Regions from separate parts of the Kitasatospora paranensis genome, predicted to be linked through region 2. Evidence: riboswitches for the same ligand, from Rfam matches in the RefSeq annotation. Region 2 holds a riboswitch; the other holds the start of a gene.

Region 1 (14,438 bases), 3.6 Mb from region 2:
CCAGCCGGTAGTAGCCGCCGTTGTCGATGCCGCGCAGCGACAGCGCCGGGCCCATCACCCCGGACTCCGCGGAGTGGTTGTAGACGACGTCGAGGATGACCTCGATGCCCGCCGCGTGCAGCGCCCGGACCATCCGCTTGAACTCGCCGACCTGCTGGCCGCGGCTGCCGGCGGCGGAGTACCCGGCGTGCGGGGCGAAGAAGCCGAGCGTGTTGTAGCCCCAGTAGTTGATCAGGCCGCGGGCCTGGAGGTGGTCCTCGCTCACGTGGTGGTGGACGGGCAGCAGCTCGACCGCGGTCACGCCGAGCCGGCGCAGGTGGGCGATCGCGGCCGGGTGGGCGAGCCCGGCGTAGGTGCCGCGCAGCTCGGGCGGGACGTCCGGGTGCCGCATGGTGAAGCCCCGCACGTGCACCTCGTACAGCACCGTCTCGGCCCACGGCGTCTTGGGCCGCTGGTCGTCGTACCAGTCGTCGTCGTCGTGGACGACCACCCCGCGGGGCACGTACGGCGCCGAGTCGCGGCCGTCGCGCACGGTGTCGGCGACGTCCGGCTCCGGCCAGTTGCGGACGGCGCTGCACACCGCGTCGTGGCTGGTGTAGGCGCCGTCGATGGCCCGGGCGTAGGGGTCGACCAGCAGCTTGGCCGGGTTCCAGCGGGCGCCCGTCCACGGGTCCCAGCGGCCGTGCACCCGGTAGCCGTAGCGGGCGCCGGGCAGGACGCCGGGCAGGAACCCGTGCCAGGTCTGGAAGGTCTGCTCGGTCAGCCGGTGCCGGGTCTCGGTGCCGTCCTCGGCGAACAGGCAGAGGTCCACCGCCTCGGCGCCGGCCGCCCACAGGGCGAAGTTGGTGCCCGGCCCCTCGGGGCCGGTGCGGAACCGGGCGCCGAGCGGCTGCCAGCTGCCCGGCCAGGGTTCGGCGGGCGCCGGGTGGGCGGCTGCGGCCCCGCCCGGCCGCGCCGCGGCCGCCCGGCCGGACTCCTGGCGCGTGTCCCGTCCGAGCTCCTGCCACGCCGTCATCGCCGCACCCTCCCAGCGCGGGGGTCCCGTACCCGCTCTCCTGTTGTTCCCTGATCCAGCTCGGGTGTCACGTGGCCGATCGTGTTGTGACGCTGGGTGAACGGGACGGCGACCGGCCGGTGACGTGTCCCGGCGGCCCCGCGGTCGTTGCACCGGGTGGCGGGGCCGCGCGGGCCCGCCGCGACGACACGGAGGTCGAGATGCGTCCGGTGCTGCGGGCCCGGCGGGTACTGGCCGCCGCGCTCGGACTGTTCCTGCTGGCCGGCTGCTCGGGCGGCGCCGCGGCGCCGGACACCGGCCGCTCCCCGCGGCCGGCCCCGCCGGTCTCCCGGGCGCAGGTGAGCACGGTGCCGGCCGACGGCGCGCAGGAGGTCCACACCGGCGACGACGTCGCGGTGACGGTGGCCGACGGGCGGCTGCTCTCCGTCCGGCTGGCCGACGACCGCGGGGTGGCCGTACCCGGCCGGATTGCCCCCGACGGCACCCGGTGGAGCCCGTCGGAGGAGCTGACCCCGGCCACCCCGTACACCCTGGACGCGGTCGCCGTGGACGCCGCGGGGCTGCGCGCCGACCAGCACAGCGCGTTCTTCACGGCGGGCCCGGCGCACACCGTGACCGCGTTCTTCACCCCGGACGACGATGCGACGGTGGGCGTCGGCATGCCCGTCTCGCTGCGCTTCTCCCGGCCGGTCGCCGACCGGGCGGCGGCCGAGCGGGCGGTGGAGGTGACCGCGGACCCGCCGGTGCCGCTGGCCGCGCACTGGTTCGGCGACCGCCGTCTCGACGTGCGGCCCGAGCACCTGTGGACGCCGGGCACGCAGGTGCGGGTCGCGCTGCGGCTGGCGGGCGTCGAGGTCGCCCCCGGCGAGTACGGGACGCAGACCAGGGACATCGGTTTCACGGTGGGCCGTTCCCGGGTCTCCACGGTGGATCTCGCCACGAGCACCATGACGGTGCGTGAGGACGGCGAGGAGGACCGGGTGCTGGACGTGTCCGCGGGCAGCCCGCAGCACCCCACGTACCGCGGGGTGATGGTGGTGTCGGAGAAGTTCGCCGAGACCCGGATGAACTCGAAGACGGTCGGGCTCGGCGACGAGTACGACATCAAGGACGTCCCGCACGCGATGCGGCTGACCGCCTCCGGCACCTTCGTGCACGGCAACTACTGGGCCGACGAGGAGGTGTTCGGCAACGCCAACACCAGCCACGGCTGCATCGGCCTGGCCGACCGGCAGGGCGGCGACCCGCAGTCCCCGGCCGGCTGGTTCTTCGAGGGCACCCTCGTGGGTGACGTGATCGTGGTCGAGGGCGCCGAGGGAGAGGGTGCCGCCCTCGAACGGGCTCAACGGCTGGAACATGTCGTGGGCCGAGTGGCGGCGCGGGTCGGCGCTGGGAGTGCACTGAACGTCCACCCCGCTCCTGCCGAAGATTCACTCAGACGGGGCAGTTATCCTGGCGACCCGCGCAGCTCGGGCCCGGCCCGTGAAGCCTGTGTGGAAGAAATCCGCAGTCCGGTGAAACCGACCCGGGCCGCGGCGCGTGTATGCACCGTGGGTACCGGGAGGGGAGCAACCGAGTGAAGCCGGTTCAGGCGGCCGAGGCCGCGATAGTCAGGGGTGCGGCGAGCGGTCGCACCGGTCGTACGGCCCGCCGGGCGGCGGTCGCGGTGGCGATGGGCGGCGTGCTGCTGTTCACTGCGGCCTGCAACAGCGACGGGGGCTCGGGCGGCGGCGGCACCAATGCCGGCGGTTCCGGCGGCGCCGGGGGCAGCACCACGCAGGCCGCGCCGAAGACCTCGGCGGCGGTGATCACGGTGACTCCCAAGGACGGCGCGACGGATGTCGCCCCCAACGGCGGGCTGACCGTCTCGGTCGCGGGCGGCAAGCTCACGGCCGTGCAGGTGGCCGACAAGAACGGCACCGCCGTCGCGGGCGCGATCAGCGCGGACGGCCTCACCTGGAAGCCCACCGGCTCGCTCACCGTCGGCATGGCCTACACGGTCAACGCGCAGGCGAAGGACGACAAGGGCCTGCCGGCCGCGTCCACCTCGTCGTTCACCACGCTGACCCCGGCGAAGAAGGTCGCGACCAACGACAACATCGCCGACAACGGCACCTACGGTGTCGGCATGATCGTCTCGGTGGCGTTCAGCAAGCCGGTGAAGAACAAGGACGCCGTCGTCGCGGGCATCACCTTCGACGCCGGCGACGGCACCACGGTCAAGGGCCACTGGTTCGGCAGCCAGCGCCTGGACTTCCGTCCGGCCGACTACTGGAAGCCCGGCACCAAGGTGACGGTGCACTACCGGCTGAAGAACGTCGAGGTCTCGCCCGGCGTGTACGGCGACGTGGACCGCGACGAGCCGTTCACCATCGGCCGCTACCAGGTCAGCACCGTCGACGCGGCCAGCCACGTGATGACCGTCAAGAGCGGCGACGGCTCCGCGAAGACCATCCCGATCACCGCGGGCAACGACCAGAACCCGTCCTGGAACGGCACCATGGTCATCTCCTCCAAGGAGCGGGTGACCCGGATGAACTCCGCGACGGTCGCGAACGTCAAGGGCGACGAGTACGACGTCCCGGACGTGCCGCACGCGATGCGCCTGACCGCCTCCGGCACCTACGTGCACGGCAACTACTGGGGCAACGCGTTCGGCAAGTCCAACGCCAGCCACGGCTGCGTCGGCCTGTCGGACGCCAAGGGCGGCAGCGAGAGCTCGTCGGCCGGCAAGTTCTTCAACAGCTCGCTGGTCGGCGACGTCGTCAAGATCGTCAACTCGCGGGGAAGACCGTCTCGCCCGACAACGGGCTGAGCGGCTGGACCCTGCCGTGGGCCAGCTGGTAGGTCGGCGCCCGCACCCCGTGCCGAGCCCCGGCCCGGCCGCCGTCACCGGTGGCCGGGCCGTGGCGGCTCCGTGACCGGATCGTCGTCACGGGGCCCGCAACCCGGTCGGGGGCACGGAACGTGTCATGGAAGGAAGCCGCGGCGGGGGACGCCGTGGCCGGCGAGGTGGGTACGGAGGGGGCCGGAATGGCGTCGTTGCGCAAGGGTGTGGCTGTGGGGGCGCTCGGGGGAGCGCTGGTGCTGATGGCGACCGCCTGCGGTTCGTCCGGCGGCGGTACGGGCGGTGGTTCCGGTGACGGCCGGGCGGCCACCACGGCGGCCGCGCCGAGGCCGACCGTCTCGGCGGCGCGGATCGCCATCGAGCCGGGCAACGGCGCCACCGACGTGAAGCCGTCCGGCGCCCTGAAGGTCAGTGTGGCGAGCGGCCGGCTGACCGCCGTGACCGTCACCGGCAAGGACGGCAAGGCCGTCCCGGGCACCGTCGCGGCCGACGGGCTCAGCTGGTCGCCGACCGGCACCCTGGCGGTCTCCGGCGAGTACCGGGTCAGCGCGCGGGCCGCCGACGCCGCCGGTGTCGCGACGACCGCGGAGAGCACCTTCAGCACGCTCACCCCGCAGAAGGAGGCCGACCCGCACGACAACGTCGGCAACGGCCAGACGTACGGCGTCGGCATGATCGTCTCGCTCCGCTTCGACCGGCACGTCAAGGACAAGGCGGCGGTGGAGCAGGGCGTCACCTTCGAGACCTCCGACCACACCGTGATCAAGCCGCACTGGTTCGGCGACGAGCGGGTGGACTTCCGCCCGGCCGAGTTCTGGAAGCCCGGCGCCAAGGTGACGGTGCACTACCGGCTCAAGAGCGTCGAGATCGCGCCCGGCGTGTACGGCGGCGTGGACAGCGACGAGCCCTTCACCATCGGCCGCTCCCGGGTCAGCACCGCCGACGTCAGCACCCACCGGATGACGGTCGTCGAGAACGGCCGGACGGTGGACTCGGTGCCGTTCACCGCCGGCAAGGCGGGCTTCGACAGCTGGAACGGCACCATGGTGATCGAGGAGATGGACCGCAAGACGCGGATGTCCTCCAACGGCGTCGCCGGCATCCGGGCGGGCCAGGAGTACGACCTCGACGACGTGCCGCACGCGATGCGGCTCACCGACTCGGGCACCTACGTGCACGGCAACTCCTGGGCCGGCAGCGCGATCGGCCACTCCAACGCCAGCCACGGCTGCATCGGCGTCCGGGACACCCGGTACGGCAGTGACGACACCGACGCCGGCCACTTCTACAACAACTCGCTGATCGGCGACGTGGTGACGGTGGTCAACTCCCGCGGTGCCAAGGTCGGGCCGGACAACGGCCTGAGCGGGTGGAACCTCGACTGGAGTGCTTGGTGAACAGTCCATATGCGATCGGTTTGACAGCGGCATATGCCAGCTGAATAGTGATCGTTTGCTCATTGTCCGTACGCACCCGCATGCGTTCCGCAATGATGGGCGCATGGCGGGATGGCGCGAGGCGGATCAGGCATCGAATCGGCCGGTGGGCGCGGTCGGTGACGATCCGTCGGCTGCCCTGGCCCTCGCCCTGACCGAGCTGGAGCGCCTCACCGCCGGCGAGCTGGAGCAGGCCTTCTTCGGGCTGCTCCGCGACCCGGCCGCCGAGGACGAGGTCCGGCTGCCCTCGCGGCCGGAGTCGGCCCGGGTCGCCCGCCGCCTGGTCGTCTCCGTCCTGCGTGCCTGGGAACTCCATCATCAGCTGGAGGCCGGCGAGCTGCTCACCGGTGAACTCGTCGCGAACGCCGTACGGCACGCCGGCGGCCGCACCGTCGGGCTCAAGCTCGGCCGCCGGCAGGGCTGGGTGCGGATCGAGGTCCGGGACTCCTCGCGCGCGCTGCCGTGCCTGATCGTGGCCTCCGAACGCGGCGCCCAGAACGGGCACGGCCTCGTCCTGGTCGACGCCGTCGCGGACCGCTGGGGCGCGGACCTGATGCCCCGCGGCAAGGCCGTCTGGTGCGAGCTGAAGGTCCGCGAGCGCGCCGCCTGACGGCCGGGGCCCTCAGGCCGGCGGGCCCCGGCCGGCGGGGTGCCGGACGGGGCCCGCGGTGTCATCCGTTCGGGTGGAGGCCGGTCAGCACTCGATGACGTTGACCGCGAGGCCGCCGCGCGAGGTCTCCTTGTACTTGATCTTCATGTCGGCGCCGGTCTCCTTCATCGTCTTGATCGCCTTGTCGAGCGAGACGTGGTGCCGGCCGTCGCCGCGCAGGGCCATCCGGGCGGCCGTGATCGCCTTCACGGAGGCCATGCCGTTGCGCTCGATGCACGGGATCTGGACGAGCCCGCCGACCGGGTCGCAGGTCAGGCCGAGGTTGTGCTCGATGCCGATCTCGGCGGCGTTCTCCACCTGCTCGGGGCTGCCGCCGAGCACCTCCGCGAGGCCGCCCGCCGCCATCGAGCAGGCCGAGCCCACCTCGCCCTGGCAGCCGACCTCGGCGCCCGAGATGGAGGCGTTCTCCTTGAACAGCATGCCGATCGCGCCGGCCGCCAGCATGAAGCGGACGATGCCGTCGTCGTCGGCGCCGGGGATGAAGTTCAGGTAGTAGTGCAGGACGGCCGGGACGATGCCGGCGGCGCCGTTGGTGGGCGCGGTGACCACCCGGCGGCCGGAGGCGTTCTCCTCGTTGACCGCCATCGCGTAGAGGGTCACCCACTCCATCGCGTTGGCCGGGCCGATGCCCTCGGCGCGCAGCGCGCGGGCCGCCGAGGCCGCCCGGCGGCGGACCTTCAGCCCGCCCGGGAGTATGCCCTCGCGGGCCATGCCGGCCGCCACGCACTCCTGCATCACGGCCCAGATCTCCAGCAGCCCGGCCCGGATCTCGGCCTCGGTGCGCCAGGCCTTCTCGTTCTCCAGCATCAGGGCGGAGATCGACAGCCCGGTCTCCCGGGTGAGGCGCAGCAGCTCCTCGCCGGTGCGGAAGGGGTGGCGCAGTGCGGTGTCGTCCGGCTTGACGCGCTCGGCGCCGATGGCGTCCTCGTCGACGACGAAGCCGCCGCCGACCGAGTAGTAGGTCTTCTCCAGGAGCAGGGCGCCGGCCTCGTCCCAGGCGGCGAGGGTCATCCCGTTCGCGTGGTACGGCAGGGAGCGGCGCCGGTGCAGCACCACCTGGGCGGCGGGGTCGAAGGCGATCTCGTGCTCGTCGAGCAGCCGCAGCCGCCTGGCGGCGTGGATCCGCTCGACGGCCTCGTCGGCGCGGTCGACGTCGACGGTGCGCGGCGAGTTGCCCTCCAGGCCGAGCAGGACGGCCTTGGGGGTGCCGTGGCCGTGGCCGGTGGCGCCGAGCGAGCCGAACAGCTCGGCGCGGACGCTGCCGGTCTTGTCGAGCAGCCCTTCCGAGCGCAGCCGGCGGGCGAACATCCGGGCCGCGCGCATCGGGCCGACGGTGTGCGAGCTGGAGGGCCCGATGCCGATGGAGAAGAGGTCGAAGACGCTGAGGGCCACGGGGTGACGTCCTTGTCTGTCTCGTGGAAGGACTTGCGGGGTGACACGGGACGGGGCACCGCGCGCACTGTCCAGTGTGCGCGGTGCCCCGGGAGGTCCGGGCGGCCGGCGGGGGTGAGGCCGGTCACCGCGGGGAGGGAGCCGGTCCTACAGGTCCGGGTACAGCGGGTACTTCACGGCCAGCGCGGTGACGCGGGCCTTCAGCGCGGTGGCCTTGGCCTCGTCGAAGCCCGGCAGCAGGGCCTCGGCGATGATGTCGGCGACCTCGCGGAAGTCCTCGGCCTGGAAGCCGCGGGTGGCGAGCGCCGGGGTGCCGATCCGCAGGCCGGAGGTGACCATCGGCGGGCGCGGGTCGTTCGGGACGGCGTTGCGGTTGACCGTGATGCCGACCTCGTGGAGGCGGTCCTCGGCGTCCTGGCCGTTCAGCTCGCTGTTGCGCAGGTCGACCAGGACGAGGTGGACGTCCGTGCCGCCGGAGAGCACCGAGACGCCGGCGTCCACGGTGTCCTGCTGCAGGAGGCGCTCGGCGAGGATCTTCGCGCCGGCGAGGGTGCGCTGCTGGCGCTCCTTGAACTCCTCCGAGGCGGCGACCTTGAAGGCCACGGCCTTGGCGGCGATCACGTGCTCCAGCGGGCCGCCCTGCTGGCCGGGGAAGACCGCGGAGTTGATCTTCTTCGCCCACTCGGCCTTGGAGAGGATGACGCCGCCGCGCGGGCCGCCCAGGGTCTTGTGGGTGGTGGTGGTGACCACGTCGGCGTACGGCACCGGCGAGGGTGCAGGCCCGCGGCGACCAGACCGGCGAAGTGCGCCATGTCGACCATGAGCAGTGCGCCGACCTCGTCCGCGATGCGGCGGAACTCGGCGAAGTCCAGCTGGCGCGGGTAGGCGGACCAGCCGGCGATGATCAGCTTCGGCTGGTGCTCCTTGGCGAGGCGCTCGACCTCGGCCATGTCGACCTGGCCGGACTTCTCGTCCACGTGGTACGCGGCCACGTTGTAGAGCTTGCCGGAGAAGTTGATCTTCATGCCGTGGGTGAGGTGGCCGCCGTGCGCCAGGCTCAGGCCCAGGATGGTGTCGCCCGGCTGGATCAGGGCGAACATCGCGGCCGCATTGGCCTGCGCGCCGGAGTGCGGCTGCACGTTGGCGTGCTCGGCGCCGAACAGCGCCTTCACCCGGTCGATCGCGATCTGCTCGGCCACGTCGACGTGCTCGCAGCCGCCGTAGTAGCGCTTGCCGGGGTAGCCCTCGGCGTACTTGTTGGTCAGGACCGAGCCCTGGGCCTCCATGACCGCCACCGGGGCGAAGTTCTCGGAGGCGATCATTTCGAGGGTGGTCTGCTGGCGGTGCAGCTCGGCGTCGACCGCGGCCGCGATCTCCGGGTCGAGCGCGTGCAGGGACTGGTTGAGAACCGTCATGAGGTGGTGTCTCCCCTAGGGCGGTGAAGGAGCGCCGCGCGCGGCAGCGCCGGCCGGCAGGACGGCGGGCGACGCGCGGGCCAGGGGCCGGAGGGGGCGGCCGCCGCGCTGCGACCGCCCCGGGGGTGGAGCGGCGGTCAGCCGCCGATGAAGGCGGTGTACGCGTCGGCGTCGAGCAGCTCGTCGGTCGCCTCGACGCGGACCTTGAACAGCCAGCCGCCCTCGAACGGGGCGCTGTTCACCAGCGAGTTGTCGTCGATCACGGCCTGGTTGACCTCGACGATCTCACCGGTGGCCGGCGAGTACAGGTCGCTGACCGACTTGGTGGACTCGAGCTCACCGCAGGTCTCACCCGCGGTGACGGTGTCACCGACCTCGGGGAGCTGGACGTACACGATGTCGCCGAGCGCGTCCGCCGCGTGGGCGGTGATGCCGACGGTCGACACCCCGTCCTCGGCGGCGGTCAGCCACTCGTGCTCCTTGGTGTACTGCAGGTGCTTGGGGTTGCTCATGGCGTCATTCTCCAGGATGGCAAGAGGGAAGGGCGGAGCGGTCCGCTGGGCGGACCCGGGGATGGCGGATCGGGCCTCAGCGGGCGCGCTTGTAGAACGGCAGCGCCACGACCTCGACGGGCTCGTGCTTGCCGCGCACGTCGACCGCGACCGCGGTGCCGGGCTCCGCGTGCGCCGCGTCCAGGTAGGCGATGGCGATCGGCCGGCCGAGGGTCGGGGAGGGCGTGCCCGAGGTGATCCGGCCGATCACGGTGCCGTCGGCGTCGACCACGTCGTACTCGGCCCGCGGCACCCGCTTGCCCTCGGAGACCAGGCCGACCAGCTTGCGCGGCGGGTTGGACTCCGCCTCCGCCGCGGCCTGCTCCAGCGCCTTGCGGCCGACGAACGCGCCGTCGTTGGTGGTCTTGTCGAAGCGCACCACCCGGCCCAGGCCCGCGTCGAACGGGGTCAGGTCGGTGGACAGCTCGTGGCCGTACAGCGGCATGCCCGCCTCCAGGCGCAGCGTGTCGCGGCAGGACAGGCCGCACGGCACCAGGCCGGCGCCCGTGCCGGCCTCGGTCAGCGCCTGCCAGAGGTGCTCGGCGTCGGCCGGGGCGCAGAAGACCTCGAAGCCGTCCTCGCCGGTGTAGCCGGTGCGGGCCAGCCACACCTGGCGGCCGGCCACGGTGGCGGGCAGCAGCGCGTAGTACTTGAGGCCGGGCAGGTCGGCGTCGGTGACCGAGGCGAGGATGCCGTTGGCCTCCGGGCCCTGGACGGCGATCAGCGCGTAGGCGTCCCGGTCGTCGCGCACGACGGCGTCGAAGCCCTCGGCGCGCTCGGTCAGCGCGTCCAGCACGACCTGCGCGTTGGAGGCGTTGGCGACCACCATGTACTCGTCCTCCGCGGTGCGGTAGACGATGAGGTCGTCGAGGATGCCGCCGTCCTCGCGGCAGATCATCGTGTAGCGGGCGCGCAGTACGCCGAGCGCCGAGATGAAGCCGACCAGGGCGTGGTCCAGCATCGCGCCGGCCTGCGGGCCGCTGACGGTGATCTCGCCCATGTGCGAGAGGTCGAACAGGCCGGCCCGGTTGCGGACGGCGAGGTGCTCCTCGCGCTCGCTGCCGTAACGCAGCGGCATGTCCCAGCCGGCGAAGTCGGTCATCGTGGCACCGAGCGAGCGGTGCAGCGCGTCGAGCGCGGTGTGACGGAGGGACATGACGGACGGACTCCTTGGCTGCTTGCGGGCACGCGTGGGCCCTTCCCGCCCGCGAACGGGCACGGAAGGTGTGGAGTCTCCCCGTCTGTCGTCAACAACCTGAGAGCTTCACCGCCTCCTCCAAGGATGGCGGCTTGCACCGTGGGTGGGCGCACGGCGCGGCCGTGTCCACTTTCCAGATGTGCCTCGCCCGTGCGGTAGGGGGCCTGAGAGATTCCGGGGAGGACTTGCTCCTTCGGCGCCGGGCGCGCCCTGTCGGGCGTCCGGACTCTCCCGCGCGGGTTCGAGCGGCCAGTATGAGGTTGTCGGTACAGCGGGCTCATCATGGCATGCCGCCGACCCTGATGGGAGAGGGGAGGCCCGCTAGGCTCTGTCCTGAGGTCGATCGAAGGGGCGTTCATGGGGTATCCGGCGGGCGAGGCACAGGCGTGGGCCGCACCCGGAGAGGCGCCGGAGGGCGGCGGCTGGCCGGTCAACGAACTGGAACAGGTGCTCACCGCGGCGCTCGGCGACCCCGGCGCGACACCCCGGGTCATCGAGGTGCTCGCGCGCAGCCAGGTGTGGATCCCGCTGCCGGCCGGCGCCGACCCGCAGGGCGCCTCCCTGGACCTGCCGACGATCGAGCTGGCGGGCTCCCCGTACGTGCCGGTGTTCTCCTCGCAGGAGCAGTTCCTCCAGCACGCGCCGGGGATGGCCTTCGCGATCGCCCCGGTGTGGGAGTTCGCCCGCGGCCTGCCGCTCGGCATCGGCATCGCGGTCAACCCCGAGGCGCCGGTCGGCCTCCCGGTGCCGCCGGAGGGCGTGGCGGAGCTGCGCCGCGGGCCGCGGGACGACCGCTGGGCCGCCGAACCGCTCCCCGAGGGCGCCGCGGTCGCGCTGCGTGAGCCCGAGCCGCACCAGGAGCCCTACGCCTTCCTGGCCGCCGCGACCGCCGAACTCGCCGCCGTCCCGGGCGTGCTGACGGCCCGTCGGGCGCTCGCCCGGGTGGAGGCGGACGCGCCGCAGCTGTACGTCGGCGTCCAGCTGGACCCGCAGTGGCCGGCCGAACCCGCGCAGGTCAACGAGGCGCTCGGGCGGGCGCTGGGAACCGCGCCGCCGCCGTGGGGCGTCCACCTGGTGCTGCTCGACCTGGCCGACGACCCGGTGGTCGAGTGGCTGGTCACCCGGGTCGCGCCGTTCTACGTGCGCGGATGACCCGTCCGGCCCCGGCCCTGGGGGCCGGGAGGGGGAATGCGGTATGACGCCTGTCGGCCACGCCCAATAGGGTGCTCCCCGACAGTTGGGGACGACGGTCCACACGAGCGGTGGAACACGGAGCGGACGGGGCGCGACGACGTGAGAGAGCGGAGCGGGGCGGGCGCATGAGCGCGGCAGCGGCTGGTGGCGCGTCCGGCCAGTGGGGCCGGACGCCGGAAGGCGACCCGGGCGCCATCGAGCGCGCCCTCGGTGCGGTCGGCCCGGAGCGCTGGGAGGCCTACGAGGAGCTGCTGCGCGCCCTGGCCGGCGGCCAGGTGTGGATGCTGCTCTGGCACGGCACCCCCGGCAGCCCCGACGCCCAGTACGGGAACATGGACATCAGCGGGCACGGGTACGCGCCCGCGGTCACCTCCCCGAGCAGCTCGCCGCCAGCGGCTGGGCCCGCGCCCACGAGGTCATCCCCGGCGCGGAGATCGCCGCGGCGCTCTTCCGCACCCGCTGGGGCCTGTGGCTCAACCCGCACGCCCCCGGCGGCGGCGTCGGCGTCCCCTGGGCGGACCTGCGCCGGATCGCGCTGGGCCTGGACCGGCTGCCCGCCGGTCCGCTGCAGCTGAGCGAACCGCAGGTGCACGCCCCGCAGTTCTACGCCCTGCTGGAACAGCAGGCCGGCGAGGTGCGGCCGTTGCGCGCGCTGCGCCGTGCCTGGGTGCAGCCCGTGCTCGGCGAGCCGTACCTGGCCATCGGCCTGGACCTGTACGACACCTCCCCGCCGGCCGTGGAGGCGGCCCGGGCGCTGGTGCAACGCGCGGCCGCGCTCGCCCCCGAGGGGCTGGCGGTCTCCACCGTGGCGGTGGCCGACGAGTTCGACCCGGTGGCGCTCTGGATGAGGGCGAACGCCCGGCCGTTCTTCGACCGCGACGCCCAGTACGGGCAGCCGCAGGCCCCCGCGCCCTACCCGCCCTACGGTTACTCTCCGCAACCGGCTCCGGGGCACCAGGGCTGGCCGCAACAGCCCTGGCAGGGCTACCCCGGGCGCTGACGGCGCCTGCTCCCCACCACCGTCCGAGGCGCCGCGCGCCCGGGCAGTGGCGGCATTCCGCCACTGGCGTTATCCCGCCGTTTTCTGCGGGGCCGCTGGTCCTGGCTCTTTCGTGGCGTCATCCCGCCGTTGGCGACCTTACGTCAGCATGCGTCTTGTCGGTTTTGTTTCAACGATGTGAAGACGCCTATTCGTCCGGCTTTGCCGTGCATGCGGTAGATCACAGTTGGGCATCCTTCGGTTTCCCCTCTGGCGGAAGGCCGCTCCGATAACGGAGAGTGCTGCACACGCAGTGCGCGAGCCGAGCCCCACAAAGGCGAACGCGCACCTCGTCCGCTGAACCGCGCGATGTGCATGCCGCGCTCTCCAGCACCCAGCACGCCCGAAGTACCTGCTTCCGCACAGACCGGACCTCCACCGCGCGGCCTCCGCCGCTCACCGGACTCCGGCACCCCCGAAAACGAACTCTGCACCGCCGCACCGGCGTACGGAACCACCGCACCGCTCTGCACCGCACCTGTCGCGAACTCCGGACCGTCCGAGGTCCGGGCCCTGACCGGGCCCGGGTCGCCTCGCCGACCGGAACCGTGGGCCGGCCACCGTCGGCGAGGGGAACGAACTGACTCATGACCACACCCATCGAGACCACCGGCTCAGCGAGGCCTGAGGCCCCGCCCGCGGGCGGCCCGTCCAAGAGCATCCAAGGACGCTCTCCCGGACGGATCGCCTGGGACCGGCTGAAGCGGGACAAGGTCGCCCTCGCGGGCGGCGCCGTGGTGCTCCTGCTGATCCTTGCCGCGATCTTCGCCCCCGTGCTGACCTCGCTCCTCGGCCACCCGGTCGACGAACCGCACCCGGACCAGATCAACCCCGACCTGGGCCTGCCCAAGGGCGCCTACGGCGGGATGAGCAGCGACTTCCTGCTCGGCGTCGACCCGACCTTCGGTCGCGACGTCTTCAGCCGGATCCTCTACGGCGCCCGCATCTCGCTCACGGTGGCCTTCCTGGCCGCCGGCGTCTCCGTGCTGATCGGCGTGGTGCTCGGTGCCGCGGCCGGCTACTTCGGCGGCTGGATCGACTCGGCGATCAGCCGGGTGATGGACGTGCTGCTGGCCTTCCCGCAGCTGCTGTTCTCCATCGCCCTGGTCTCGGTCATGCCCAACTCGCTGCTCGGCCTCAGCGGCAGCGGCGTGCGGATGGCGATCCTGGTGCTGGTGATCGGCTTCTTCGGCTGGCCGTACATCGGACGCATCGTCCGCGGCCAGGCGCTGTCGCTCCGGCACCGCGAGTTCGTCGACGCCGCCCGCAGCCTGGGCGCCGGCAGCCTGCACATCCTGTTCCGGGAGCTGCTGCCGAACCTGGTCGCCCCGATCCTCGTCTACGCGACGCTGATCATCCCGACCAACATCCTCAGCGAGGCGGCGCTCAGCTTCCTTGGAGCGGGCGTGAAGCCCCCACGCCGTCCTGGGGTCAGATGCTCTCCGACGCGACCAAGATCTACCAGGTCGACCCGACGTACATGGTCGTCCCCGGCATCGCGATCTTCGTCACGGTGCTCGCCTTCAACCTCTTCGGTGACGGCCTGCGCGACGCCCTCGACCCCAAGGGCAACTAGTCCAGCCCTCCCTCAAGACCCGGCAGGCCCCTCTCAGCCTGCCCGCCCCCGGCGGACCCTTCGTGCCCGCACATCATCAGGAGGATTCCTCACCCATGAAGCGC
Region 2 (14,438 bases):
CTCGCGCCGCTGGCTCTGGGCGGTCGTCCTGCAGTTCTCCCTCATGATCGCCTGTGTCGCGGCGGTCGAGGCGGTCTACGGCCCGGTGGTGGCGGCCCGGCGGTTCGGCGGCGCCGACGCCTGGGGCCTGGCGATGGCCGCCCTCGGCATCGGCATGCTGGCCGCCGGCCTGCTGATGGCCCGCTGGCAGCCCCGCCGGCTGCTGCTGGTCGGCAACCTCGGCGTCTTCCTGTTCGCCCTGCCCGCGCTGACCCTGGCCGCCGGGGCGGGCCTGCCGGTGCTGATCGCCGCGATGTTCGTCTCCGGCTGCGGCGTGACGGTCTTCGGCGTCAACTGGATGGTCGCCATGCAGCAGGAGATCCCCGCCGAGATGTTCTCCCGGGTCTCCGCGTACGACCACTTCGGCTCCATCGCGCTCACCCCGCTCGGCACCGCCCTGGCCGGCCCGGCCGCCGAGGCCCTCGGCCTGGACGGCGCGCTGTGGACGTGCGCGCTGGTCACCGTCGCCCTGGCCGTCGTCGTCCTCGCCGTCCCGGAGGTCCGCCGGCTGACCCGGCGCACGTCCGCCCCGGTGGCCGGCTCGCCCGCCCCCGCGCCCGCCCCCGCCCCCGTACCGGCGGCCGTCCCCGCGACCGCCGACGCCCGCTGAGGCAACCGGGCCCGGCGCCGGCGCGTCCGTACCGAACGTACCCGGCCACCCGAGCGGAGCGCCCGTGCCCCCAAAGCCCCTGCTGTACGTGGACGTCGACGGCGTCCTCAACCCCGCCGACCCCTACCCCGCCGACGACTTCCACCGCCACGAGATGCTCGGGTACGAGGTGCTGCTCACCCCCGGCACGGCGCCTGGCTGCGCGAACTCGCCGACCACTACGAACTCTGCTGGGCCACCACCTGGCAGGAGTCGGCGAACGAGCTGCTCTGCCCGGTGCTCGGCCTGCCGGACCTGCCCGTCGTCCGGGTCAACGGCTACCGGCGGCAGCCCGGCGACCCCCGGATCCGGCTGATGGAGCTCTTCTCCGGCGCCAAGTGGGCGCCGCTGCTGCGCCATGCCCAGGGCCGCCCGTTCGCCTGGATCGACGACGTCATCCCGCCCCGGCTCGTCCGCAACTCGCTGCTGCGCCGCGACCGGCTGCTGCTGCGGATCGACCCCGCCGAGGGTCTGGAGCGGTACCAAGTCGACCGGCTGCTGCGCCGCCCGCCCCGCACGTGGCGGGCCCGCTGACGCCGCGCCCGGCGACCCGGCAGGACCCGGGTCGGCCCGGGGTCAGCCCGTCGGCAGCCAGCTGACGTGGCCGGCCAGCAGGGCATAGCCGACGAAGGCGACGGTGTCGATCAGGGCGTGCGCCACCACCAGCGGCATCACCCGGCCCCAGCGGCGGTAGAGCAGGCAGAAGACCGCGCCCATCACCATGTTGCCGACCAGCCCGCCGACGCCCTGGTAGAGGTGGTAGGAGCCGCGCAGCACGGAGCTGGCGACCACCGCGGCCGGCCAGGACCAGCCCAGCTGGCCGAGCCTGCGCAGCAGGTAGCCGACCACGATCACCTCCTCCAGGATGGCGTTCTGCCAGGCGGAGGCGGTCAGGACGGGGATGCGCCACCAGACGTCCGGCAGTCCCGAGGGGGCGACGGTCAGGTTGAACCCGGCCGCCTGCGCGGCCAGGTAGAGGCCGAGCCCGGTGCCGCCGATGGCGGCGGCCACCAGGACGCCGCGGCCGAGGTCGCGGCGCTTGTCCCCGAGGTCGAAGCCGAGGACCCGCAGCGAGGTGGACTCGCGCACCAGGAGGTAGCCGACCAGGGCGACGGGCATCAGGCCGCGGGCGATGTAGTAGAGCTGCCAGGCGAGGTCGATCCACGGGCGGCCGGGCGCCCGGGAGCCGTTGAGGGTCGCGACCTGCTGGCCGAGCGCGATCGGCTGGGTGAGCGAGTCGGCGAAGCTGATCAGCGCGCCGATGCCGCTGGCACCGAGCGAGAGGCCGAGCACGATGAGCAGCTCGACACCGAGCAGGCGGCGGGCCGGCGTGCCGGTCTCGGGCTCGATCGAAACGCTGGTCACCTGGTCTCCCGCCCGCGGCGCTGCGGCCGCGGCCGGTACCGGCCGCGGCCCGGGGACCTGGGCGGTCTCCGGGCCGATCATCCTCGCACACCGGGATGAGAAGGCGGCTGCTGGGCGGGCCGGACGCTCAGCCCACCGGCCAGGTGTGCACCGGCTCCCCGGTGCGCATGTGCTCCAGGTACCTCCTGGTCATCGCGGCGACGGCGGCGGTGCGGTCCATGTGGAAGTGCTCGCGCAGCCGGTGGACGGTGGCGGCCTGCCAGGCGGCGCCGTTGGTGCGGCGCAGGCAGCGCTGCTCGATGATGCCGAGGTAGCGGTCGCGGTCGGCGGGCTCCACTCCCCACTCGTCGAGTCCCTGGTAGGCCAGCGGCAGGAGCTCGCCGAGGACGAGGTCGGTGACGGCGACGGGGCCGGTGCCGCGGCCGGCCCGACCGGAGCGGGGCCAGTGCAGCACGGCGTCGATGCCGTACCGGGCAGCGGTGTGGAAGTTCTCGTCGGCCCGCTCGAACGGCAGCCGGTTCCACACCGGCCGGGGCTGTTCGGCCAGGACCCGGACCAGCCCGTAGTAGTAGGCCGCGTTGGCGAGCGTGTCGGCGACGGTGGGACCGGCCGGCAGGCAGCGGTTCTCCACCCGCAGGTGGGCGACCCCGTCGGCGACGTCGTACACGGGCCGGTTCCACCGGTAGACGGTGCCGTTGTGCAGGCGCATCTCGGCGAGTTTGGGGACGCCGCCCGAGGCGAGCACCTTGACCGGGTCCTCGTCGTCGCAGATCGGCAGCAGGGCCGGGAAGTAGCGCAGGTTCTCCGCGAACAGGTCGAGCGCGGAGTCGACCCAGCGCTCCCCGAACCAGGTGATGGGGCGCACGCCCTGGGCCTTGAGCTCCGCCGAACGGGTGTCACAGGCCTGCTGGAAGAGCACGGGGCGGGTCTCGCGCCAGAGCTCCCGCCCGAAGAGGAACGGCGAGTTGGCGCCGAGGGCGACCTGGCTGGCGGAGACCGCCTGGGCGGCGTTCCAGACCGGGGCGAACCGCTCGGGGGTGACCTGGAGGTGCAGCTGCAGCGAGGTGGCGGCGGCCTCCGCGACCATCGACACCGACTCCACGGCCAGGTGTTCGACCCCCTCGATGTCGAGCGCGATGTCCTCGCCGCGAGCGGCCAGGATCTGGTCGCTGAGCAGGGTGTACCGGTTGTTGTGGGACATGCTGTCGAGACCGGTGTGGTCCAGGTCGAGGGTCGGCAGGATGCCCACCATGACGATCCGGGCGCCCGCCTCGGCGGCCCGCCGGTCGGCGTAGCGCAGGAAGGTGTCGATCTCCTCCCGCAGGTCCTCCAGGACGTGCCCACCGAGCCGCCGGGGGCGACGTTGACCTCGATGTTGAACCGGCCGAGCTCGGTCTGGAAGTCGGCGGAGGCGATGGCTTCGAGTACCTGGGCGTTGCGCATGACCGGCAGGCCCTGCTCGTCCACCAGGTTGAGCTCGATCTCCAGGCCCATCATGGCTCTGGGGCGGTCGAAGCGTCCCTCGCGCAGCATCCGTTCGAGCACGTCCAGACAGGACTGGAGCTTGCGTCGGTACAGCTGCCGGTCGGACAGTTCAGCGCGAGTGGCAACGACCTTCTCGCCCATGAGTGCCCTCCTCCCCTAGGTCGACCGTGCAAGCATCATGCCCATCCGGAAGATCGATAGCCCGGGCACTCGAACAGGTTGGCGGCGACGGGATCTGACGACTCGTCAGTAGAATCCCGACTTGCCGCACGCCACCGAACGTGATATCAAGGTCACCCTGCGCACCTGTTCGAGTAGAATTCGCACTGCGCGCCCGCCCGGCCTCCCGCCGCACGACAACCTCGTGCAGGCGTGGTGCCGCGCCCGCACCGCGATCATGCCCAACCGGACACGGCCCAGGTCCCGTCACACACCGACGCCACGCCGGTATGCCGCACTCGCACGCCGATCTCGCACGGAGAGGCGACCCGCCATGACTCTGCAGACCCCTCAACCGCCGCCCAGCGCCCTGCGCGCCGTCCTGGCCGCTCTCGACGACGAGAGCACGCACCGGCGGCCGGCGGCCGCCGTGCTCCGCAGTACCCCCGGCCCCCTGCTGCCGGCGCACCCGCTGGCCGTGTACGTCCTCGAAGGGCCTGCCCTCGCCTCCGCACGGCGCACCGGCTGGCGGTTCCTGATCAAGCACGGCACCGCGGGCGTCGTGGCGGCCGCGGAGGTGAGCGAGACACCGGGCGTGGGCCACACCTTCGCGCACTTCGCCGCCGGCCCGTACCTGGACTCCACGGTGCAGGCGCTGCGGCAGGCCTGGCAGCTGGCACAGGGCTCGCGCATCCGGCACCAGCCGCGGCTGCTGTCGATGCCCGGGCACTACGCCACCGCGCTGTGGCTGACCGGCCCCGAGCCGGGCGGGGCGGACGACCTGCTGATCCCGCTGTCGCCGGCGCCGCTCGGGGTCACGGCGCACCGGGTGTACCAGGCGGGCGAGCTGCTCACCGCGCTGGACCGCCCCGAGGTGGACGGCGCACCCCTGCTGCTCGGGCGGGGCTGACGGGGAGGGGCCGGCCCGAGGAGGGCGCATCACCCGGACGGGCCATCGGCCCTGACTCGACAGGGTCAGGCGGCCGGTGGCCCGTCCGGGCGTTGCGGCCGCCGCCCGCCGCCTGAACGGGTGATCTCCGGACGCGGGTTGTGGCGCATGTCACGAAACAGCTGCGAGACGGACCGCGGATGCCGACACTGGGAACCAGCGTGGGAGCGGGCTCTGTCCTACCCACCGGAGCGTCGACTCACACCTGGGCCGGCGAGTGAGGATCCGCCGGCAGGGCGGCACGCCTCGGGGGGTGCCGTGCGGTGGGGCGGGATCATGAGCAAAGCGAGGTACGAGCTGTGTGCCAGCACCGTCCTGAGTGCCCTTCGGCGGAGTCGGCCGACCGCGAAGCGGCCGTACCGGTGGCCCGCCACCCCGAGCAGGGCTGGAGCCTGCTCTGCAACGGTGTCCTGCTGTTCGAGGACACCGGCGAACTCCTCCCCGACGGCCGGGTGATCGCCCCGCGCCGCCCGCTGGCCGTGGCCGCCTGAGGCGGCCGGGGGTCGTCCGACAACGCGCAGGGGCGCGGGGCCGCGCCCGGCCCGGGAGCAACTGGTGCTCCCCGGTCCGTGCGCAGGCCCCGCGCCCCTGTCGGTGCCCGGGATCAGGCGCCGTACTCGTCCAGCGGCGGGCAGGAGCAGACCAGGTTCCGGTCGCCGTAGGCGCCGTCGATGCGGCTCACCGGCGGCCAGTACTTGTCGGCCGGGTTGACGCCGGCCGGGAAGACGGCCACCTCGCGGCTGTAGGCGTGCGCCCAGTCGCCGGCCAGGCGGGCCGCGATGTGCGGCGCGTTGCGCAGCGGGTTGTCCTCGGCGTCCCACTCACCGGAGCCGACCTTCTCGATCTCCGCGCGGATCTCGATCATCGCGGCGCAGAACCGGTCGATCTCGTGCAGGTCCTCGGACTCGGTCGGCTCGATCATCAGCGTGCCGGCCACCGGGAACGACATCGTCGGTGCGTGGAAGCCGTAGTCGATCAGGCGCTTGGCGATGTCGTCGACGGTGACGCCGGTCGCCTTGGTGAGCGGGCGCAGGTCGATGATGCACTCGTGCGCGACCAGGCCGCCGGGGCCGGTGTAGAGCACCGGGTAGTACGGCGCGAGCCGCTTGGCGATGTAGTTGGCGTTCAGCACGGCCACCTGGGTGGCGCGCTTGAGGCCCTCGCCGCCCATCAGCCGGACGTACGCCCAGGAGATCGGCAGGATCGCCGCCGAGCCCCACGGCGCGGCCGAGATCGGGCCGACGCCGGTGGCCGGGCCGGCCTCCGGCTGGAGCGGGTGGTTGGGCAGGTACGGGGCGAGGTGCTCGCGCACGGCCACCGGGCCGACGCCCGGGCCGCCGCCGCCGTGCGGGATGCAGAAGGTCTTGTGCAGGTTGAGGTGCGAGACGTCCGCGCCGAACTTGCCCGGCTTGGCGAGGCCGACCAGGGCGTTCAGGTTGGCGCCGTCGACGTAGACCTGGCCGCCGGCCTCGTGCACCATGGCGCAGATCTGGGTGATCTCGGTCTCGAACACGCCGTGGGTGGACGGGTAGGTGACCATCAGCACGGACAGCTGGTCGCGGTGCTGCTCGATCTTGGCCTTGAGGTCCTCGACGTCGACGTCGCCGTCGGTGAGGGTCTTGACCACGACGACCCGCATGCCGGCCATCACCGCGGAGGCCGCGTTGGTGCCGTGCGCGGACGACGGGATCAGGCAGACGTCGCGCTGGGTGTCGCCGTTGGCGTGGTGGTAGGCGCGGACGGCCAGCAGACCGGCCAGCTCGCCCTGGGAGCCGGCGTTCGGCTGGATGGAGACGGCGTCGTAGCCGGTCACCTCGACGAGCTGCTGCTCCAGGCCGTGGATCAGGCTGAGGAAGCCCTGCACCTGCTCGGCCGGGGCGAAGGGGTGGAGCTGGCCGAACTCGGGCCAGGTCACCGGCTCCATCTCGGTGGTCGCGTTGAGCTTCATGGTGCACGAGCCCAGCGGGATCATGCCGCGGTCCAGCGCGTAGTCGCGGTCCGAGAGGCGGCGCAGGTAGCGCAGCATCGCGGTCTCCGAGCGGTGGCTGTGGAAGACCGGGTGGGTGAGGTACTCGTCCTCGCGCAGCAGCGCGGCGGGCAGCACGTCGGCCGTCTCGGCGAGCTCGGCGCCCCGGACACCGAACGCACCGAGGACGGCGGTCAGGTGCTCGCGGGTGGTGGTCTCGTCGCAGGAGATCGAGACGGTGTCGGCGTCGGCCCGGTACAGGTTGACGCCGGCCGCGCGGGCGGCGGCGACGACCTCGTCGGCGCGGCCCGGGACGCGGGCGGTGACGGTGTCGAAGAACGTGCCGTGCACGAGCTCGACGCCGCCGGCGCGCAGACCCTCGGCGAGCGCCGCGGCGTAGCGGTGGGTGCGGCGGGCGATGTCGGCGAGGCCGTCCGGGCCGTGGTAGACGGCGTACATCGAGGCCATCACGGCGAGCAGCACCTGGGCGGTGCAGATGTTGCTGGTGGCCTTCTCGCGGCGGATGTGCTGCTCACGGGTCTGCAGGGCGAGGCGGTAGGCGCGGTTGCCGTCGGCGTCGACCGAGACGCCGACCAGGCGGCCGGGCAGGTTCCGGGCGTACTCGGCGCGCACGGCGAGGTAGCCGGCGTGCGGGCCGCCGAAGCCCATCGGGACACCGAAGCGCTGCGAGGTGCCGCAGGCGATGTCGGCGCCCAGCTCGCCCGGGGACTTCAGCAGCGTGAGGGCGAGCAGGTCGGAGGCGACGGCGACGACCGCGCCCAGGCCGTGGGCCTGCTCGATGACCGGGGCGAGCTCGCGGACGGCGCCGGAGGCGCCCGGGTACTGGAGCAGCACGCCGAAGACGCCGCGCTCGGCGATCTCGGCCGGGATGCCGTCGGACAGGTCGGCGACGACCACCTCGACACCGGTCGGCACGGCACGGGTCTCGATCACCGCGACGGTCTGCGGGAGGGTGTCGGCGTCGATCAGGAAGACGCCGCCCTTGACCTTGGTGACGCGGCGGGCCAGCGCCATCGCCTCGGCGGCGGCGGTGCCCTCGTCGAGCAGCGAGGAGCCGGAGGTGGCCAGGCCGGTCAGGTCGGAGACCACGGTCTGGAAGTTGAGCAGCGCCTCCAGGCGGCCCTGCGAGATCTCCGGCTGGTACGGGGTGTAGGCGGTGTACCAGGCGGGGTTCTCGAGCACGTTGCGCAGGATGACCGGCGGCGTGAAGGTGCCGTAGTAGCCGAGGCCGATCATCGGGGTGAGGACCTGGTTGCGGTCGGCGAGCTCGCGGAGCTCGGCGAGCACCTGGGCCTCGCTGCGGCCGGCCGGCAGCCCGAGGGCGGTCAGGCTGCGGATGGCCTCGGGCACGGCCGCGTCGGACAGCTCGTCCAGGGAGCCGTAGCCGACCTGGGCCAGCATCTTGTCCTGGGCGGCCGTGTCGGGGCCGATGTGGCGGGTCTCGAAGGGGCTGGCCGCTTCGAGCTCGGTGAGAGTCGGCTGGGCGTTCATGGGGGTCGAGGCCTCCTGGTCACGGACCGGCGGGGGTGCGCGCGACGGCCGGCCGCCGTGGGGGGCCAGGAACGCACGAACCCGTCAGGCCTCCCCCTCTGTCATCGGTACCTGAGAGCTTCGCCGTACCGGCGCCCGGAGGCATCCTGTCGACTTGCACCGTCGGTGAGGGTGGTACCGGCGGCTCCTGTGCCAACGGCCCTGCCCTGCTTTCCAGAGTGACCTATCCCACGCGGTACGGATGCCTGAGAGATTCCGGGGAGGAGTTGCTCCTTCGGCGCCCCGTCCCGCCAGTTCAGCGGGGTGGGGACTCTCCCGCGCGGGCTCGGCGGTCGCCGCCCAGGGTACCAGCGGGACCCGGGTGGATCACGGCTGCTGTGACGGCCGTCGCACGGCCGCCGGTCGGAGGCGCCGTCGCCCGGACGGAGCAGGGCCGCCCACGGACGGACGTGCTCCGCTCGCCGCCATCCGGTTCGTGGCGTTTCGTGTGAGATGGCGTCTGGCCAGCTCCTCCAGCCGCCCCCGTCCCCGACGACCGCAGGAGCAGGTGCACTGGAGGACAGCGTGCAGACCGATATCGATCCGCGAGACCTGATCGGGCACAAGGCGGTCGACCGGAACGGTGACAAGATCGGCACGGTCGACGAGGTCTATCTCGACGACGCGACCGGTGAGCCCGAGTGGGCCGCGGTCCGCACCGGGATCTTCGGCCGGGACGCCTTCGTCCCGCTGACCACCAGCGAGTTCTCGGGCGAGGAACTGCGCGTCCCGTACGACAAGTCGCTGATCAAGGAGTCCCCGGACTTCGGCGTGGGGCAGCACCTCTCACCCGCGCAGGAGTTGCAGCTGTACCGCTACTACGGGCTGGACACCTCCGGCAACGGGCGGCCGACCGCCCCGCCGGCGGCCGCGGCGCCGGTGGGCACCGGTCGGGCGCAGGACGCGGAATTCGGCGCGGTGTCCGGCCGTCCGGCGGCCGGCGGCCCGGACGGCGGGCATGCCCGCGCCGACGGCGGCGCCGTGCACGACCGGGCGGTCGAGGAGCAGCGGCCGACGGCCGGGCCGGCCACCGCGCCGCAGCCCGAGGCGGCCCGGGGCACCGGACGCCCCGCGGACGGCACGGCGTCCCACGGGGCGGCGGCCGACCCGCGTCCGGCGGCGCAGACCCTCGTCGACAACGTCCGCCGGCTGCCCACCGCGGCTGCCACCCAGGCCGCCCAGGGCACCCAGGTCGCCGCCCGGCCCGCCCCGTCCGCGCAGTCCGCCCCGTCCGCCGCCCGGACGGCGGCCTCGACGGCGGCCCCCAGCGGCCCGGTCGAGGTGACCTGCCGCGAGGAGCGGCTGGACATCAGCACCGAGTGGCACGTGCTCGGCACGGCACGGCTGCGCAAGTACGTGACCTCCGAGGCGGTCGAGCGGCGGGTGCCGGTGGTGCGCGAGCGGGTGCGCGTGGAGCGGGTGCCGGTCACCGACGCCGAGCGGGCGTCGCTGACGGAGCAGGAGATCGCCGAGGCCATGGAGGAGGTCACCCTGCGCGAGGAGCGCCCGGTGGTCCGCAAGTACCTGGCGCCGGTCGAGCGGGTGCGGCTGGTGGTCGAGCGGTACACCGAGGAGGAGGTGGTCCGCGAGGAGCTGCGGCGCGAGCAGGTCGAGGTCCACGACGGCACCGCCCAGCAGCCGCACGGCCCGCAGCAGGCCGACCGGGCCGCCGCACCGCAGAACCGTCCGGCCGCGGCCGACGGCGGCCACGGGCAGGCCGCCGCACCCCATGCCGGGCCGGCCCCCGTGCACTCCGCCGGGCCGGTGCCGGCCGGCGTGGCCGCACGGACGGCTTCGCCCAACGGGACGGTGCGGCCGGAGTCGCTGCGGCCCTCCTGAGCCGGCGTCCCTCAGGCCCCGGCCCGCTGCAGCGGGCCGGGGCCTGCGCGTTGCCCAAACTTCACCGATCGATATTTGACACACTGAAGTATTGGCGTGCATCGTTACTTCAGTTGATTCACTATCGCTCGTCTGAAGCAGTCGGGGGCCTCCGCACAGGGCTGCCCGTCCACCGGAACGGGCAGCCCTAACAGGAGGAATGAGAACCGTGAGTGAGGCCCCACAGCCCACCACCGCAGCCGAGAAGCCGAGCAGCGCGCGGGTGCTCCCCGCCCTGGTCCTCGCGATGCTGGCGTTCAGCGTGGTGCAGACCGCGGTCGTCCCGATCCTGCCGTCGCTGGCCAAGGAACTGAACGTCTCCGGCTCCAGCATCACCTGGCTGATGACGGCCAACCTGCTCTCGGCAGCCGTCCTCACCCCGCTGCTCGGCCGCTTCGGCGACCTGCGCGGACGCAAGCCGATGCTGCTCGTCTCGCTGGCCGGCCTCGTGGCCGGCTCCGCCCTCGCCGTCGGCACGCACTCCTTCACCTGGCTGGTCGTCGCCCGCGTCCTGCAGGGCGCCGGCGGTGGCGTGCTCCCGCTCGCCATCAGCATCGTCCGCGACGAACTGCCTCGCCAGAAGGTCACCGGCGGCGTCGCCGCGATCAGCGCCTCGATGGGCGTCGGCAGCGGCCTCGGCCTGGTCGCCACCGGCCTGCTGCTGGAGCACTGGAACTACAAGTCCATCTTCTGGATGGGCCTCGCCTTCGGCCTGCTCGCCATCGCCCTGGTCGCGATCCGGGTGCCGAGCGACCCCGTCGTCGACAAGGAGGGCGGCGCCGACCCGCTCGGCGCGATCACCCTCGCCGGCTGGCTCTCCGCGCTGCTCGTCGCCGTCAGCCAGGGCAACCACTGGGGCTGGACCTCCACCCGCACCCTCGGCCTCTTCGCCGTCGCCGCCGTCGTCGCCCTGGTCTGGATCCTCATCGAGGTCAAGGTCACCCACCCGCTCGTCGACATGAAGATGCTGTCCCGCCCCGCGGTCGCCTTCACCAACATCTCCGGCCTGCTGATGGGCTTCGGGATGTACGGCTCCTTCATGGTGATCAGCAACTTCGCCCAGACCCCGGACAAGCTCGCCCACTACGGCTTCACCGCCACCGTGCTGCACGCCGGCGTCATGCTGCTGCCGTCCGCGCTCGGCTCGATGGTCGCCGCGCCGCTCGGCGCGCTGATGATCGCCCGCCGCGGCCCGCGCCTGCCGCTGGTCCTCGGCGGCGTGCTCGGCGCGGCCTCGATGGCCTACCTCGCCCTGCGCCACAGCCACGAGTTCGACATCTACTTCGCCTCGGCCGTCTTCGGCCTCGGCGTCGGCCTCGCCTACGCGGCCATGCCCGCCTACATCAACGGCGCCGTGCCCGCCGAGCAGAGCGGCATCGCCAACGGCATGAACGCCGTGCTGCGCACCGTCGGCGGCGCCATCGGCACCGCCGTGATGGCCGCCATCCTCACCGGCGACACGATGAAGCTGCCGATCCCGATCGCGCTGCCCACCCTGCACGCCTACGAGCACGCCTTCTGGACGGCCGCCGCGATGTGCATCGTCGCCGGCCTGGTGCCGTTCGCGATCCGCCGGATCAAGTCGACCGACGCGCCCGCCGCAGCCGAACCGGCCGCCGCGCCCGCGCTCGCCAGGACCGACGCCTGACGAGGCGTCCCCTCTCACGCCGCCGGACACGGCGTGAGAGGGCCGGGCCGCCCGGTGGCCGGTCGTGGGATCACGACCACCGGGCGGCCTGGCCCGCCGAGCGGCCCCGCATCCGGGACGGTGCGGGGCCGCTCGGCGTTCCCGGGCAGCCGCCGGGCAGCCCGGGAGGCCGGCCGGGACGCCCCCGGGCGGGTCAGACCTGCGGCCGCAGCGGCAGCGCGCCGGAGGGCCGCAGCAGCGGATCGTCGATCGGGAAGGTACGGATCCGGCCCGGCCCGCTCTCCGGGGTCTCGAAGCGGACGGTGACCCGGCCGACCCCGCTGCCCTGTACCCAGCCCGCCCCCAGCTCCTCGTGCACCACGTCCTGCCCCGGCGACCAGCGGCGCAGCTCGGGCGCCTCCGGTTCGGCGGCCCCCTCCTCGGCCGCCGCCGGCTCCCCCACCGCCTCGGCGGCCTCCGCGGCCTCCGCCCCGGCCTCCGCCCGGGCGGCCTGCGCCGCCTGCGCGAAGAGGTCCTCCTGGGTGAAGTCGGCCAGTTGTGCCACGCCCACCCCCAGCAGTCGCACCCCGCCCGTGGTGTCCACCTGGGCGGCGAGGCGCCGCGCCGTCTCGGCGATCACCCCCGGGTCGTCGGTCGGCGCCCGCAGCGTCTCGGATCGGGTCAGCGTGGAGAAGTCGAAGCGGCGCACCTTCAGCACCACCGTCCGCCCCGACCGGCCGGTGGCGCGCAGCCGGCGGACGCAGCGCGCCGCCAGCTGGTCGATCTCGTGCAGGATGCGCTCCCGGTCGGCGAGGTCCACCTCGAAGGTGTCCTCGACCGAGACGGACTTCGCGTCGCGGTCCGCCACGACCGGCCGGTCGTCCTGCGCGGTGGCCATCAGGTACACACCCGTGCCGTGCGCACGGCCCAGCAGCTGGACGAGCTCCGCCTCGCCCGCCTCGGCCAGGTCGGCCACCGTGGTCAGCCCGGCCCGGCGCAGCGCCTGCTCGGTGGCCGGGCCGATGCCGGGCAGCGCCCGCACCGGCATCGGGCTCAGCACCGCGCGCTCGGACCCGATCTCCACCAGCACCAGGCCGTCCGGCTTGGCCTGCTCCGAGCCGATCTTGGCCATCAGCTTGGAGCCGGCCGCCCCCACCGAGGCCGTCAGCCCGGTGCGCTCCACGATGTCGGCGCGCAGGTCCTCGGCGACCGCCAGCACCAGCTGGGCCCCTCGCCCGGCCCCGCGGCGGCCAGCGCCGGGCCGTACGGACCGGCCTCCAGGTCCACGAAGGCCTCGTCCAGACTGAGCGGCTCGATCAGCGGGGAGCGCTCGCGCAGCAGGCCCATCACGATCTCGCTGTTCTGGCGGTAGGCGTCGAACCGCCCGGAGAGGAAGGCCGCGTTCGGGCAGAGCCGACGGGCCTGGGCCATCGGCATCGCCGAGTGCACACCGAACCGGCGGGCCTCGTACGACGCGGTGGAGACCACCCCGCGCCCGCCGAGCCCGCCGACGATCACCGGCTTGCCGCGCAGGCTCGGCTTGGCCGCCTGCTCCACCGCCGCGAAGAAGGCGTCCATGTCGAGGTGGATGATGCTCGGCACAGTGCGCACACGGCGATCATCCCGCAGCCCACTGACAGGTCGGCCGAACGGCCGCCCGTCCGGCGGCGTCGGCCCCTCCGGACCGGCCCCGGGGGTCAGTCCGTGCCGGCGTCGGCGAGGGCGCGGGCGATGCCGGGCTCCTTGGCGCCGAGGAACTGCGGGTCCGGGCGCAGCCACACGTTCAGTGCGGCCTTCCCGGCGCCGGGGATCTCCCGCAGCCCGCCGTAGTACCAGGTGGTGTCGTGCGGCTCCTCCACCCCGACCGCGTAGGAGTCGATCCCGGCGGCCTGACAGAGCGCCAGTGCCCGGCGGACGTGGAACCGCTGACTGACCAGCAGCGCCTGGTCGACCCCGAAGATCCGGTGCGCCCTGGTGCACGAGTCCCAGGTGTCGAATCCCGCGTAGTCGCCCACCACCCGGACGGCGGGCACCCCGTGCGCCACCAGGTAGGTGCGCATGGCGTCGGTCTCGTCGTAGTCGGTGCGGCTGTTGTCGCCGGTCACCAGGATCGCCCGGACCTTGTGCTGCCGGTAGAGGTCGAGCGCCGCGTCGAGGCGCCCGGCCAGGTAGGGCGAGGGCTCGCCGTCGAAGAGGCCCGCGCCGAACACCATCGCCACCGGTGCGGCGGGAGCCGTGCGGACGGTGCCGACCCGGTCGCCGGACCGCACCCACAGCCAGGTGCTCGGCGCCAGTGCCAGCACCGTGAGCACCACGACCGCCCGGAACCACCGGCGCCGGCCGGAGCGGCTGCCCAGGCCCGGCACGAGGGCGAGCCGGGCCGTCACCCGCCGGTGGAAGGGCAGGGAGGCGGGCAGCGGCTCCCGGAGGGGACGCAGCAGCCGCCCGCACCGGCTCCGCACCACCCGCAGCAGCGGCCGCAGCACCGGCGGCAGCGCCCGCAGTACTCCCCGGACCGCCCCGTACGCCCCTGCCGCGCGCTGCCGCACCCCACGCCCCCTTGATCGACTCGTCGATGTCCCGGACGCGGCGAGGGGCCCGGACGGTTCCCCGCCGGGCCCCTCGCGCGGGGAGTCAGACCGCGCGGTTGCGGCGCTGTGCCAGTTCGTCGGCCGGGTCCTGGCCGAGCACCGTCTCACCCGTGTCGGTGCGCTCGGCGTGCAGGCGGCCGAGGGTCGCCTCCAGCTCCTGCCAGACCGCGCCGACGGAG

The links. Region 2 has a riboswitch for glycine ahead of gcvP (aminomethyl-transferring glycine dehydrogenase). Riboswitches for the same ligand answer to the same signal wherever they lie in the genome.
Region 1: linked by a shared signal. The riboswitch ahead of gcvT (glycine cleavage system aminomethyltransferase GcvT) and the one ahead of gcvP (aminomethyl-transferring glycine dehydrogenase) in region 2 are both predicted to bind glycine.

The regions. Positions count from the first base shown of each region.
Region 1 is NZ_BAABKV010000001.1:5,470,347-5,484,784, forward strand. Features, by position in the region: gene glgX (glycogen debranching protein GlgX) at 1-1,015, opposite strand, end outside; gene ABEB13_RS26245 (L,D-transpeptidase) at 1,216-2,595, shown strand; gene ABEB13_RS26250 (L,D-transpeptidase) at 2,592-3,830, shown strand; gene ABEB13_RS26255 (L,D-transpeptidase) at 4,049-5,260, shown strand; gene ABEB13_RS26260 (ATP-binding protein) at 5,406-5,909, shown strand; gene ABEB13_RS26265 (L-serine ammonia-lyase) at 5,994-7,361, opposite strand; partial or broken gene glyA (serine hydroxymethyltransferase) at 7,509-8,776, opposite strand; gene gcvH (glycine cleavage system protein GcvH) at 8,914-9,288, opposite strand; gene gcvT (glycine cleavage system aminomethyltransferase GcvT) at 9,365-10,483, opposite strand; glycine riboswitch at 10,669-10,769, opposite strand; gene ABEB13_RS26285 (enhanced serine sensitivity protein SseB C-terminal domain-containing protein) at 10,883-11,677, shown strand; partial or broken gene ABEB13_RS26290 (enhanced serine sensitivity protein SseB C-terminal domain-containing protein) at 11,845-12,719, shown strand; partial or broken gene ABEB13_RS26295 (ABC transporter permease) at 13,346-14,334, shown strand; gene ABEB13_RS26300 (ABC transporter substrate-binding protein) at 14,430-14,438, shown strand, end outside.
Region 2 is NZ_BAABKV010000001.1:1,861,888-1,876,325, forward strand. Features, by position in the region: gene ABEB13_RS09390 (MFS transporter) at 1-649, shown strand, start outside; gene ABEB13_RS09395 (hypothetical protein) at 926-1,222, shown strand; gene ABEB13_RS09400 (CPBP family intramembrane glutamic endopeptidase) at 1,265-2,134, opposite strand; partial or broken gene ABEB13_RS09405 (glutamate-cysteine ligase family protein) at 2,181-3,679, opposite strand; gene ABEB13_RS09410 (hypothetical protein) at 4,032-4,607, shown strand; gene ABEB13_RS09415 (DUF5999 family protein) at 4,946-5,137, shown strand; gene gcvP (aminomethyl-transferring glycine dehydrogenase) at 5,251-8,124, opposite strand; glycine riboswitch at 8,213-8,347, opposite strand; glycine riboswitch at 8,348-8,452, opposite strand; gene ABEB13_RS09425 (DUF2382 domain-containing protein) at 8,689-10,002, shown strand; gene ABEB13_RS09430 (MFS transporter) at 10,202-11,689, shown strand; partial or broken gene ABEB13_RS40440 (DNA polymerase IV) at 11,704-13,279, opposite strand; gene ABEB13_RS09445 (SanA/YdcF family protein) at 13,366-14,073, opposite strand; partial or broken gene ABEB13_RS09450 (MerR family transcriptional regulator) at 14,303-14,438, opposite strand, start outside.